Pseudonocardia sp. HH130630-07: one gene and its partner. The protein of the gene in region 1 interacts with the protein of each later gene in a pairwise test. Links are inferred from orthologs where the notes say so. Each region holds a gene or a part of one and is shown on either strand. Other genes may lie near its edges.

Region 1 (3,232 bases):
CTCCAGGGTCCCGATCCGGGACGCCAGCCGCGGGCAGGTGAGGTAGTACAGCGTCGGGAACGGGGTGCCGTCCGGCAGCCGCGGCGCGGTCCGCACCACGGCCGGGTGCCCGGACGGGCACCGGTACCCGACGGCGAGGATCCCGCGCGGGGCGCGCCCGAGCTGGTGGGCGACGGCGTCGAGATCGGCCGGGGCCGGGGGCACGGACTCCAGGCCGGGGGCACGGTGGCGCTGCGGGGCGTTCACAACGGTCATCGTCGCTGTTCGCCCGAGACGTCGTCCCACAGGGTGTGGAACCACGGCACGCCGGGCACCGCCTGGCCGTCCTGGACCTCCGGGGCGGGCGCTTGCGGAAACTGCACCACGTAGGGGATCTCGCCGGGCGCCACCATCCCGAGCCGGGTCCTGGCCTGGGCCTGCACCTCGGCCGGGTCCGAGAGCCGGGTCCGGTCCGCGGACATCCGGGCGACGTCGGCCTCCAGCACCTGCTGCTGCTCGGAGACCGCGGCCAGCTCCTGGCGCTGGGAGACGAAGTTGTGCAGGGGGACCGCGACCGTCAGCGCCAGCGCGCAGAAGACGATCGCGAGGATCGCCGCCCGCTTGGTCGAGGACAGGCCGAGCAGCCCGGTCGTCCGGGCGACGACCTCGCCCGCCTTGGAACGGGCCCGGGTCAGCCGCGGCGGGGCCGCCTGCGGCCCGGCCGGCCGGGACCCGGCGGCGAGCCCCCGGGCCCGGGAGCCGCCGGACCGCGACGGCGAGGACGACGACGGGGTGCGCGACGTCGCCGACCGCCCGCGGGCACCCGCGGACGCGCGCACCCGCCCGTCACGGTTCCGGGCTCGCGAGTCACCCATTGCGCTCCCCTCCCCGTCCCGGCACCGGCGGTCGTGCCGCCCGTGGTGCCGCTGCGTGTCCGTCACCGGACAGCATGCCGCCCGATCGGGCGTCGGTCCGGGTGCCGCGCCGAGGAGTCCCCCGACCCGGCACCCGGATCCGTGGGCGGGGCTCAGCCCTGACCCGGAACCTCGTACCGCGGGAACGCGAGCTCGCCGTTGTAACGGGCGGCGTCGCCGAGGAGCTCCTCGATGCGCAGCAGCTGGTTGTACTTCGCCACCCGCTCGGACCGCGCCGGCGCACCCGTCTTGATCTGGCCGCAGCCGGTCGCGACGGCGAGGTCCGCGATGGTGACGTCCTCGGTCTCCCCGGAACGGTGGCTCATCATGCAGCGGTACCCCGCGTTGTGCGCCATCGTCACCGCATCGAGGGTCTCCGACAGCGTGCCGATCTGGTTCACCTTGACCAGCAGCGCGTTCGCGGCGCCGCGGGCGATGCCGTCCTCGAGACGCTCCGGGTTGGTGACGAACAGGTCGTCCCCGACGAGCTGGACCTTGTCCCCGATCGCCTCGGTCAGGCCGACCCAGCCGTCCCAGTCGTTCTCGTCCAGCGGGTCCTCGATGGAGACCAGCGGGTAGGAACCGACGAGCTCGCGCCAGACCTCGGCGAGCTGGTCGGCGCCCAGCTGCTTGCCCTCGAAGGCGTACTTGCCGTCGCTGTGGAACTCGGTCGCCGCGACGTCGAGCGCCAGTACGACGTCGGTGCCCAGGGTGTACCCGGCCCGCTGCACGGCGGCGGCGATGAGGTCCAGCGCGCCGCGGGTGCCGCCCTTGACGTCGGGGGCGAAGCCGCCCTCGTCGCCCAGGCCGGTCGAGAGGCCCTTGTCCTTCAGCTCCGACTTCAGCGCGTGGTAGACCTCGGTGCCCCAGCGCAGGGCCTCCCGGAAGGTCTCCGCACCGATCGGCGCGATCATGAACTCCTGCACGTCGACGGACGTGTCGGCGTGCGCACCCCCGTTGAGGATGTTCATCATCGGCACCGGCAGCACGTGCGCGTTGGAGCCGCCGACGTAGCGGAACAGCTCCAGCCCGGACGACTCGGCGCCGGCCTTGGCCACCGCCAGCGAGACGCCGAGCAGCGCGTTCGCGCCGAACTTCGACTTGCCGGGGGTGCCGTCGAGGTCGACGAGGCGCTGGTCGACCAGTCGCTGGTCCACCGCCTCGACGCCGACGAGCTCCGGCCCGATCTCGTCGAGGACCGCCGCCACGGCCTTCTCCACGCCCTTGCCGCCGTAGCGCTTCGGGTCCCCGTCGCGCAGCTCGACGGCCTCGTGCTCACCGGTCGAGGCGCCGGACGGGACCGCGGCGCGCGCCAGCGTCCCGTCGTCCAGCGCGACCTCGACCTCCACCGTCGGGTTTCCCCGCGAATCGAGGATCTCGCGTGCCCCGACCTGCTCGATGACCGCCACCGTGTCTCCTGTTCTCGTGGGGGGCTTCCTCCGGGGGGTCAGCGTAGTCACCGCCACCCACCGTGCGGGGGATACGCCCGTCACCCCTCCGACGTGTCAAGCCTCGCGTTGCGCCTGGATCACACCTAACGTGGGGGTGACCATGAGCAGTCCTCGCGCGAACTCCCCGGACCCGGTCGCCGCGTTCCGGCGTGCCGACGAACTGCTCTCCCGGCGCCGCCCGCTGGAGGCGCTGGACGCGCTGCGGACCGCCCTGGGGTCCGGCGATCCGGCCGAGTCGGCCGACGCGTCGGTGCACCTGCTCGCCGGCCGGGCCTACCTCGACTCGGCGCAGCTGCGGAAGGCCGAGACCGCGTTCACCCGGGTGATCGAGATCGAGCCCGCCGACCACTACGCCCGGTTCGCGCTGGGCAAGACCCTGCAGCGCCAGGGGCGGCTGACCGAGGCCGAGACGCAGCTGAAGATGGCCGTCGCGATGGACCCGCGGCCGGAGTACCAGGAGGCGCTCGGCGAGGTGCGGGCCCGGATCGCGCTGACCGGGGACCGCCCCTGACGCTGCGCCGGGCCGCTGTGCCGGGCCGCTCAGCCGGTCACGGCGATACCGGTGCGCTGGGCGTACCGGGCGGCGGCGCTCCACACGTCCCTGGCGTACGCGGACGAGGTGTTGTAGCCGAGCACCGCGTCCCACCAGTCCGCGCCGTCGGTGAGGTCGCCGTCGCGGCGGCACAGCAGGCCGGCGGCGGCGAGCGCGGCGTCGTCGATCTGGTGCGGGTCGGCCGTGCCGTCGCCGTCGCCGTCGGCGCCGTAGCGCTCCCAGGCGCCGGGCAGGAACTGCATCGGGCCGACGGCCCGGTCGAGGTCCGGGTCGCCGTCGAGCCGGCCGCCGTCGGTGTCCGGGATGCGGCGGGTCCCGTTGGTGCCGTCCAGCGG
Region 2 (3,185 bases), 4.5 Mb from region 1 along the record:
ACCACGGTTCGCAGTCGGCCGGCTTCGTCAACGCCGTGCTGCGCCGGATCGGCGAGCACGACGAGGGCGAGTGGCTCGACCGGCTCGCCCCGGACGCCGCCGAGGACCCGGTGGGCGCGGCCGCGCTGCGCCACGCCCACCCCCGGTGGATCGCCCAGGCGTTCGCCGACGCGCTCGGCGACACCGGCGAGGAGCTGACCGCCGCACTGGCCGCCGACGACGCCCGGCCCCGGGTGCACCTGCTCGCCCGCCCCGGCGAGATCTCCGCCGAGGAGCTCGCGCTGGCCACCGGGGGAGAGCAGGCGCCGTGGTCGCCCTACGGGGTGCACCTGGAACCGGGCAGCGGCGACATCGGCGAGCTCGACGCCGTCGCCGAGGGCCTGGCGCTGGTCCAGGACGAGGGCAGCCAGCTCGTGGCGGCCGCCCTGGCCCGGGCCGAGCTGCACGGGGAGGACACCGGGCGCTGGCTGGACCTGTGTGCCGGGCCGGGCGGGAAGTCGTCGCTGCTCGGGGGGCTGGTCGCCGCGCTCGGCGGCACCCTGGACGCGGTGGAGTCCAGCGAGCACCGGGCCGGGCTGGTCCGGTCCGTCACCGACGAGCTCCCGGTGACCGTGCACGTCGCCGACGGCCGCGAGGCCCCGCTGCCCGACGGCGTCTTCGACCGGGTGCTGGTCGACGCCCCGTGCACCGGGCTCGGTGCGCTGCGGCGCCGGCCCGAGGCCCGGTGGCGCCGGCGCCCGGAGGACACCGCGGCCCTCGCCCGGCTGCAGCGCGAGCTGCTGGTCGCGGCGCTGCGGCACGTCCGGCCGGGCGGTGTGGTCGCCTACGTCACCTGCTCACCGCACCTGTCCGAGACCGCCGGGGTGGTCGGGCGGATCGTGGGCCGGGCGGACCGGCCCGGCCCGGCCGGCCCGGTCGAGCAGCTCGACGCGCGGTCCGGCCTCCCCGCGGAGATGCCCGGCCTGGGCGACGGCCCCGCCGTGCAGCTGTGGCCGCACCGGCACGGCACCGACGCCATGTACCTGACGTTGCTGCGCAAGCCGCTCGGGTGAGCCCGGCGCCGTCGCACCCCGGACGGGTGTGACGGCGCCCTCGCCCACGGGTGTCCGTGCCCGGACCGCGCCGAAGTAGCCTGCTCCGCGTGCACCCCATGATCGCGCCCAGCATCCTCTCGGCCGACTTCGCGCGGCTGGCCGACGAGGCCGCGGCCGTCGGCCCGCGTGACGGCACGACCGGTGCGGACTGGCTGCACGTCGACGTGATGGACGCGCACTTCGTGCCGAACCTGACCCTCGGGCTCCCGGTCGTGCAGAGCCTGCGGGCCGCCACCGAGATCCCGCTCGACTGCCACCTCATGATCTCCGACCCGGACCGCTGGGCCCCCGGTTACGCCGAGGCCGGCGCCCGCAACGTCACCGTGCACGTCGAGGCCGCGGACGACCCGGTGAAGCTGGCGAAGGACCTGCGCGCCGCCGGCGCGCTCGCTGGGCTGTCGATCAAGCCGAACACCCCGCTCGACCCGTACGTGGAGCTGCTCGGGCACTACGACACGCTGCTGGTGATGAGCGTCGAGCCGGGCTTCGGCGGGCAGAGCTTCATGCCCGAGGTGCTGGACAAGGTCCGGACGGCCCGCCGGCTCGTCGACACCGGTCACCTGCGGCTGATCGTCGAGATCGACGGCGGCATCAACGCCGACACCATCGAGCAGGCCGCCGAGGCCGGCGTCGACTGCTTCGTCGCGGGGTCCGCCGTCTACAACGCCGAGGACCCGGGGCGCGCGGTCGCGGCGCTGCGCGACAGCGTGCGCCGGGCGAGCCCGCACCGCTGGGCCGGCTGAGCACGACCGGGCGGCGCCGCGGCGCCGGAGCGGCGGGTGCCTCCGTGTGACTCCGCGCACAGCAGGCGGTCCGGGTCATGACCTGTGCCGCAGGAGGACCGCGATCGCTCCCGGCAGGGGTAGCGTCCGCACCGACGGCCCGGCACCCTGCCCGGCCACCGGGAACGGTGGACGGCACCCGGCGTGGGAACGATCTCGGACACCGTGCGGTTGCAGGGGACGAGGACCGCTCGGCCGGACGTGGAGATCGACCCACGGTCGGCGTCGGCGCCGATCGGAGGAGCAGGAGGGAACACCGATGTTCACCGGCATCGTGGAGGAGGTCGGCGAGGTCGTCGACCTCCGGACCGACGGCGACGTCGTCGTGCTGACGGTACGGGCGGCGCTCGCCGCCGACGTCGGGCACGGGGAGTCGGTGGCCGTGAACGGGTGTTGCCTGACCGCCGTCGTGGACGGCCCCGGCGCTGCGACCCTCACCCTCGAGCTCGTCCCGGAGACCCTGAAGCGCACCTCGCTCGGAGCGGTCGGCCCCGGATCCGGGGTCAACCTGGAGCGCGCGGTGCGCGCCGGTGGCCGGCTCGACGGCCACATCGTGCAGGGCCACGTCGACGGGGTGGGGAGCGTCGTCTCGCGCACCCCGGGCGAGCGCAGCGACGAGGTCCGCTTCTCGTTGCCCGCGGAGCTGGCCCGGTACGTCGTGGAGAAGGGTTCGATCGCCGTCGACGGGGTGTCGCTGACCGTCGCCGCGGAGTACCCGGACGGGTTCGGTGTGGCGCTCATCCCGACCACGCTCGCCGACACCACCCTGGGCGCGCGGACTCCCGGTGACCCGGTCAACCTGGAGGTCGACGTGATCGCCAAGTACGTGGAACGGATGACCGCGGGGTACCTGCGGGGAGCCTCGGCGGGATCGGACGCAGGACAGGAAGGGGTCGCGCGGTGAGCGAGTCGACGGAGATCCAGGCCGGGCGGCCGCACACCGCCATGAGCCCGTCGGAGCGTGCGGAGCGGTTCGCCCGGATCGAGAAGGCGATCGCCGACATCGCCGAGGGCCGGCCGGTCGTCGTGATGGACGACGAGGACCGCGAGAACGAGGGCGACCTCATCTTCGCCGCCACCGCCGCGACCCCGGAGCTGCTGGCGTTCACCGTCCGCTACACCTCGGGCTACATCTGTGTCGCGATCACCGAGGAGGCGTGCACCCGGCTCGACCTCCCGCCGATGCACCACACCAACCGGGACTCCTTCCGCACCGCGTACACGATCACCGTGGACGCGAAGGAGGGGGTGACCACCGGGATCTCGGCCCAGGACCGGGCGCGCACGATCCGGCTGCTGGCCGACCCGG

Evidence for each region.
Region 2: the proteins of eno (region 1) and rpe interact in binary tests that used the Escherichia coli proteins (3 or more experiments, as listed by UniProt). The link is inferred for Pseudonocardia sp. HH130630-07 from one-to-one orthologs.

The regions. Positions count from the first base shown.
Region 1 is NZ_CP013854.1:1,440,016-1,443,247, forward strand. Bases 155-3,076 are described here. They hold eno (phosphopyruvate hydratase), read right to left. Parts: upstream 2,303-3,076; coding sequence 1,007-2,302; downstream 155-1,006. Other genes in these bases: AFB00_RS06875 (DUF501 domain-containing protein), read right to left, coding at 155-246; AFB00_RS31495 (FtsB family cell division protein), read right to left, coding at 252-854; AFB00_RS06890 (tetratricopeptide repeat protein), read left to right, coding at 2,445-2,855; AFB00_RS06895 (lytic transglycosylase domain-containing protein), read right to left, coding at 2,885-3,076. Outside these bases: more of AFB00_RS06875, read right to left, coding at 1-154; more of AFB00_RS06895, read right to left, coding at 3,077-3,232. UniProt on the Escherichia coli protein: Catalyzes the reversible conversion of 2-phosphoglycerate (2-PG) into phosphoenolpyruvate (PEP). It is essential for the degradation of carbohydrates via glycolysis.
Region 2 is NZ_CP013854.1:5,967,367-5,970,551, reverse strand. Bases 119-2,993 are described here. They hold rpe (ribulose-phosphate 3-epimerase), read left to right. Parts: upstream 119-1,150; coding sequence 1,151-1,837; downstream 1,838-2,993. Other genes in these bases: AFB00_RS28140 (bifunctional 3,4-dihydroxy-2-butanone-4-phosphate synthase/GTP cyclohydrolase II), read left to right, coding at 2,822-2,993; AFB00_RS28145 (riboflavin synthase), read left to right, coding at 2,136-2,780; AFB00_RS28155 (RsmB/NOP family class I SAM-dependent RNA methyltransferase), read left to right, coding at 119-1,052. In the rest of the region: more of AFB00_RS28155, read left to right, coding at 1-118; more of AFB00_RS28140, read left to right, coding at 2,994-3,185. UniProt on the Escherichia coli protein: Catalyzes the reversible epimerization of D-ribulose 5-phosphate to D-xylulose 5-phosphate.